DNA from 3 places in the Photobacterium sp. S4TG1 genome. Region 1 is predicted to be linked to each of the others. Evidence: riboswitches for the same ligand, from Rfam matches in the RefSeq annotation. Region 1 holds a riboswitch; each other region holds the start of a gene.
What was found. Region 1 has a riboswitch for thiamine pyrophosphate ahead of thiC (phosphomethylpyrimidine synthase ThiC). Riboswitches for the same ligand answer to the same signal wherever they lie in the genome.
Positions count from the first base shown of each region.

Region 1 (2,272 bases):
CTTGATACATCGGCACGGTTCCAATGGGTACCGGACTATTACGAATGATCCATTCTCGTGTTTCATGAATATTACGTCCCGTTGATAAATCCATCACCGTATCGCCGCCCCACCGAGTCGACCATACTAATTTCTCAACTTCTTCTTCAATGGATGAGCTCACGGCTGAATTACCAATATTGGCATTAACCTTTACTAAAAAATTACGCCCAATAATCATTGGTTCAACTTCTGGGTGATTGATATTTGCAGGAATAATCGCACGCCCAGCCGCAACCTCTTGACGCACAAATTCAGGCGTGATTTGTAAAGGGAGATTAGCACCAAAATTAACGCCGGGGTGTTGTTGATTTAGCGCTTCATCATCATAGTGCGCTCGCCCCATATTTTCGCGAATCGCAATATATTCCATTTCAGGCGTAACAATACCTTGGCGGGCGTAATGCAGTTGAGTTACACACTTACCGTTATTAGCACGTCGAGTTGGAGCGCGCTGATTAAAACGCAATGAATCCAAACTCTGATCATGTAAGCGTTCATTAGCGTAGTCAGAACTTAATTCAGATAATAATTCAGTATCATTACGCTCAATGATCCACGCTTGGCGCACAGGAGGCAAACCACGATAAATATCTATGGAATGGTCAGGATCGGTATAAAATCCAGAAGTATCATAAACACAAATAGGTTGGTTCGGTTCAAAAATAGGGTGTTGTTTAGGACCACTAATAAGGCTATCAGCTAAAGCGATTTCTCGCATCGGTACTGAAATATCAGCACGACTACCAGTAACATAGACTTTTCGTGAATTAGGATAGGGTTGAGCCGTTAATGACTCGATAAATTGTTTCGCTTCCAATCTCGCTTGCTTGCGATTCGACACAGCAATTTCCTTTAATATTATAGGGAAAAGTGCTTATCAGATGGGCGTAAACAAGAGCGATGCATACAATTATGCATCATCAAATACGTACAGTGATCCTCAATAAGGATATGTAGTAAAGATAACCTCTTGTTCCCTTCGCAGGTATTAGCCTGATCAGGTTCAACGGATCCCGCAATGCGGTCTCAGCCATATGGCACTCCGACAAGTAAGTGAATTAGTATAAGTACTTTGGTTGTGATCGCAACAGTTTATTAACAATAAATATAACACATAGTGACAGATAGCAAAAAGCCGTGCAATTTCCACGGCTTTAATTTCATGGTAATCACTACAATGTTTATTGTGAGATAAGTACATCGCACTTAAGGTGCTGAGCTAATGTTTCACTTACATCACCAAAAAGATGAATAGTAGATTTGTGATAACCCGTAATAACCAACTTAGCTTCAACTTTTTCAGCTAATTCTTCGATATGCTTAGTAATATCACCATTAGCAATATGTAATCCCGAAACAGGGTAAGATGAAGCTGCCGCTAACTCTGATAATTGTGACATCCGCTGTTTAGCAATTGCATCGTGCTCTTCTTGCAGTTCAATCTCAACATCAATAAAACTCACATTACCAATACCAGGCTCAACATAAGCAATATGCAATTCAGCATTATTTTGGTCTGCAATAATTCCAGCCTTTACCATTAATTTATGAGCAAATTTATCTTCAGGATTAACAGCAAGTAATATTGTTTGATATAGCGACATAGCCTATCTCCATGAGCCAACGCCCAGTAGTTAATTTCTTAGTTATGATTATGATGCTATAAATGTAGCTATACAACCAACTATGTGCCGACATTTTAATTTACGCTTAAATCAATGATTGCAGTTATCGAGAGTATTAACTAACTCAACAAGCGATTATTATGACGGTTTTTAATTATCACTTTTAACTGAAACGAGATACCAATGAGCCAATATATATTACTAGGATTCATCGCAATTGGTGGTGCATTCGGCGCCTGCTCACGATACTTAATTTCGGAGCTTTGCGTTATTTTATTTGGCCGTGGCTTCCCATACGGAACATTAACCGTCAATATTATTGGTTCGCTAATTATGGGACTATTAATGTCGGGATTAAATCAAGGAATGATTGAGGCAGCACCATGGCGCCCAATGATTGGCTTAGGCTTTCTTGGAGCATTAACGACCTTCTCAACCTTTTCAATGGATAACATTGTAATGATGCAGCAAGGTGAGTTTATTAAGGCTGGCTTAAACATCGTACTTAACGTAACAGTCAGTTTGTTTGCTTGTTATATTGGCTATCAACTAATGATGAAAAGCTAATAATCATTCAAACATATAACCGCCGTAAGGCGGTTTTT
Region 1 is NZ_JAYXUH010000017.1:91,455-93,726, forward strand. It holds gene thiC (phosphomethylpyrimidine synthase ThiC) at 1-883, opposite strand, end outside; TPP riboswitch at 1,000-1,097, opposite strand; gene VXS03_RS16805 (universal stress protein) at 1,224-1,646, opposite strand; gene crcB (fluoride efflux transporter CrcB) at 1,851-2,234, shown strand.

Region 2 (2,272 bases), on a different contig from region 1:
GGTCATTTTTCGTTGAGTGATAGCGTAAACTGCCATTAGTAATGGTGATTTCCAGATCAGCGCACATGATGATGACCTGCAAAAAAGTGATTCACAGGGCCGTGACCATGGCCGATATTGAGTTCATCGGCAGCGGTTATGGCGGCAGTAATGTAGCGTTTAGCCAAGGTAGTTGCCGTTGTAAGATCATTGCCTTGAGCTAAATAAGATGCGATAGCCGCAGACAGAGTACAACCCGTGCCGTGAGTGTTGTTAGTGTTAATGCGAGGTGTTGTCAGCTCAATAACGTCAGAGGCGAGAATGAGTAAATCAGTGCTATCACTACTTTGTTCTAAATGCCCACCTTTGAGTAACACTGCATGAGGATTAATCTCTCGTAATGCACTGATCATCGCTTGCATATCAGCCAGTGATTGTGGAATGTCTAAACCTGTTAATGCCGCCGCTTCTGGTAGGTTAGGGGTAATAATATCAGCCAGTGGTAGCAATTCTGTTTTGAGAGTAGTTATAGCCTGTTGTTGTAATAGCACATCACCGCTGGTGGCTACCATTACTGGATCAATGACTAAAAATGGTGGTTTGTAATGACGAATTTTTGCAGCAACTAGTCGAATAATATCACTGTCGGCGAGCATGCCAATTTTGACGGCTTGAATATTTAAATCGCTGAATACGGCGTCCAGCTGCTGCTCAACCATATCAAGAGGAATGGCAAGTATGCCGCTAACACCTTGCGTATTTTGGGCGGTAATCGCCGTAATAACCGAGCAAGCATAACTACCTGTTGCTGAAATGGCTTTAATATCAGCTTGAATCCCCGCGCCGCCGCCACTGTCTGATCCTGCAATCGTCAATACAATAGGGGTAGTTGTGTGATGCGATGATGGGGTGTGTGGCATACTTCATTCCTTACGCGCTAGCATCAGGAACAAGTTATCAAGCGGGAAGTGTAAACTGCGGCATGAGAGTGTGCAGTTGACTTAGCTTGCATCTATTAACGTTGATAATCCGTTGATAGTTAGTTCCCTCCGCCAGTGCTAACTGGTTCAGGTTCAACGGGTCCCACCATTTACAGTGATCTCAGCTTAACGCCCCCCGACTAATGGCAATTATCCTAATTCAGAATAATTTAATTGTCACTCTATTTTATTAAGAAATAACACGTTACGAATACTACGCGAGATTGTTAACACATAACATATTAAATTGGTGAATGTTTTATTGTTGTGAGCTGAAGTGGTTTTTTATGGAGAGCGTAAAAAGTTGTTACTTTTTTACATCATAAATTGAAAGTGTTTATTACTACGTATTTATATATATTTAAATACGTAGTAAGTAGATAAGCATATACTGTATTTCTTGGTTAAATGTAATGCTATCGACAATATAAAAAAGTATAAATAGGTAAAAATTGCATTTTATCTTACTTTTTTATATGTATATAATATTAAAAGAAAAGTGAAAATTATACTTAGTTGTATGGATAGGAAAAGGTATGTTAGCTAAAAAAATGGCTGCGCCGCAAGATATGCAAAATGGCGCTATATTCAGCACTAAAAAATATGGTTTGGTTCGTGTTATTGAATATTACAACACACACACAGTTATTGTTTTTTTCGAAAATACGGGAAACATTCGATCTATTAGTGCTGCAAAGTTAAGAAGTGGGCTGTTAGCGGACCGCTCGGTACCTCCTGAATCTATTATGGTTGGTGAAAAAATCAAATCACAGAAACATGGTTTACTAACTATTGTACAAGTTGAATCAGAAAATATTGTATTGTTGATAAATGATAGCGGTGAAGAAGTTAGATTATTATTACCAACAGTGCAAAAAATGAAATTAAAAGCGAATGAAGATAAAATTATAAAAGAAGAATCCAAAGAGATAATATCGTTAAGTTCTCTTACTAAAAGAAATAAAAAAACTAAAGACATAAATACGTTATTGAAAAAGATGCTGACAGATTATGGTAAATAATAGATATATATGTTTAATCTACTAATTTATATAATAGTATAATGCCCATCACAATTTTGATTATCTTATAAATTGCTAATAAACTTTTTTATTAATAATAATATATTAAGTAGATCTGCGTCACAATCTCATTTTGTGTTTGTGATTTATGTCTATTTTTTTTGAGATTTTACCCTTTAATATTTCTGCATAATAACAAGGTAATGAAATAGTTCATGCCTAAATATCCTACTAAAGAGAATATAAAATGAAAAAGATTCTAGTTGTATGTGGAAATGGATTAGGTACTTC
Region 2 is NZ_JAYXUH010000005.1:45,770-48,041, forward strand. It holds gene VXS03_RS08405 (ABC transporter ATP-binding protein) at 1-67, opposite strand, end outside; gene thiD (bifunctional hydroxymethylpyrimidine kinase/phosphomethylpyrimidine kinase) at 57-899, opposite strand; TPP riboswitch at 1,007-1,108, opposite strand; gene VXS03_RS08415 (hypothetical protein) at 1,496-1,981, shown strand; gene VXS03_RS08420 (PTS sugar transporter subunit IIB) at 2,229-2,272, shown strand, end outside.
Region 2: it holds a riboswitch for thiamine pyrophosphate, as region 1 does, so the genes downstream of both, thiD (bifunctional hydroxymethylpyrimidine kinase/phosphomethylpyrimidine kinase) here and thiC (phosphomethylpyrimidine synthase ThiC) in region 1, are expected to answer to the same signal.

Region 3 (2,272 bases), on a different contig from region 1:
TCGTTATAACGCCGTTACTCCTGCCGATAAACAACAACTACAGAATTATATCAATCACTTATCTAACCTTGATCCACGCCAATATAACCGTGATGTTCAATTTGCTTATTGGGTTAATTTGTATAATGCACTTACCGTCCAATTGATCATTAATAATTACCCGATTACATCTATTACTAAACTCGGTGGTTTTTTCAGTTTTGGCCCTTGGGATCAACCCATTGTGACCATCACAAATAAAACCTTAAGTTTAAATGACATTGAGCATCGTATATTACGTCCGATCTGGCGTGATCCTCGCATTCATTATGCGGTTAATTGTGCGAGCTTAGGTTGTCCTGATTTACTCCCTCAAGTATTTGACAGTCATCACCTTGATCAACAACTCAATAATGCTGCCAGCCGTTTTATTAATAGTAATAAAGGGGTACGTACAAACTCAAAACAAACAACTTTATCGTCAATTTATGACTGGTATAGCGTTGATTTTGGTAATCGACAGGCCTTGTTGCAGCATATAAACCATTATCGAGAGCATCAAAAAATCAATGGCGATAACATTAAATTTGACTACAATTGGCAGTTAAATCAGAAGCTATAACTTAGTACAAGTTACAGGTACAATATGCATGTTCTCATTGGGGAGCCATTAGGCTGAGATTGTTGTTATTATCTTGTTTGATATAACAGAACCCATTGAACCTGAACCAGGTAATGCTGGCGTAGGAATTGAGATACACATGGGTATTTACCCCTGTCTAGCTGCTATTACAGCATGCTGCTAACACCTCTCAACCCTGTGCCGCTCTCTTTTTCTATTATGTTTGCAGAATGTAAGCATGAGGAGCGCATAGTGAAAATCAATTATACCCTATTACCCTTACTTTCAATCACATTGCTCTCAAGTAATGTTTTTGCCGCAGATAATACCCTTAATGTTTATACCTACAGCTCATTTTCGTCTGAATGGGGACCTGGACCGCTCATTAAAAAAGCCTTTGAAGCCCAATGTGATGGTTGTAAGGTTAATTTTGTATCGTTAGAAGATGGGGTTTCTATCTTAAATAGAGTCCGTTTAGAAGGTAATAGCAGTAGAGCAGATATTTTATTAGGACTTGATAACAACCTAATGACCGAAGCTAAACAAACAGGGTTATTAGCTAAACAACAGGTTGATCTTAGCAAGTTAACACTCCCAAAAGGCTGGCATGACGATACTTTTATTCCTTTTGATTATGGCTATTTTGCATTTGTTTATAACAGCAATAAATTATCCAACCCACCAACCAGTTTAAAAGCGCTGGTTAACGATCAAAACATCAGTGTGATCTACCAAGATCCACGCACATCAACTCCAGGTCAAGGGCTGATGTTATGGATGAAATCAGTGTATGGTGATAAAGCTGCTGCCGCCTGGCAACAATTAGCTAAACATACCGTTACCGTCACCAAAGGCTGGTCAGAAGCTTACAGTATGTTCCTTGATGGTGAAGCTGATATGGTATTGTCTTATACCACCTCTCCGGCTTATCACATTATGGAAGAGCATAAAAACCAATATAAAGCGGCCAATTTTAAAGAAGGCCATTACATGCAAGTTGAAGTTGCCGCCAAAATGAAAAACAGTCCTCATCCTAAACTGGCCGATCAATTTATACAGTTCATTGTTAGTGACGGTTTTCAATCTCAAATTGCAACCCATAACTGGATGTATCCTGTCACCAAACAACCACTACCAGCGGCATTTGACCAACTAACGATTCCAGATAAAGCATTAGAATTTAGTGCTGATGAAGTAGCTCACAAGCGTAAAGCATGGATTCGAGAATGGCAGCAAGCGCTGACCCAATAATGGCATACAGCTGTGAATAAACGTATAACTCAACTTTTGCCCGGACTATTAAGTATCGGGCTTATTTTATTACTGGTGATCGCCGCAATCACCAGCCTTATTCTTCATGCAGGTCAATGGCAACTGAGTAGCTTATGGCATGATCCTTATCTACGCCATGTAACTCGGTTTAGTTTTTATCAAGCGATATTATCGACCTTACTTAGTCTTGTGCCAGCAATAGCGATTGCTTACGCATTTTCTCGACGTGATTTTATTGGCAAACAGTTATTATTACGTTTATTTGCGATGACGCTAGTTATGCCGGTGTTAGTCGCTGTATTTGGATTATTAGCTATCTATGGCAAAAGCGGCATCATTAGTCATGGATTAAGCTTACTTGGATTACCACGGCTAAACATTTATGGTCTAAGTGGCATT
Region 3 is NZ_JAYXUH010000014.1:37,241-39,512, reverse strand. It holds gene VXS03_RS15065 (DUF547 domain-containing protein) at 1-601, shown strand, start outside; TPP riboswitch at 630-746, shown strand; gene thiB (thiamine ABC transporter substrate binding subunit) at 821-1,852, shown strand; gene thiP (thiamine/thiamine pyrophosphate ABC transporter permease ThiP) at 1,865-2,272, shown strand, end outside.
Region 3: it holds a riboswitch for thiamine pyrophosphate, as region 1 does, so the genes downstream of both, thiB (thiamine ABC transporter substrate binding subunit) here and thiC (phosphomethylpyrimidine synthase ThiC) in region 1, are expected to answer to the same signal.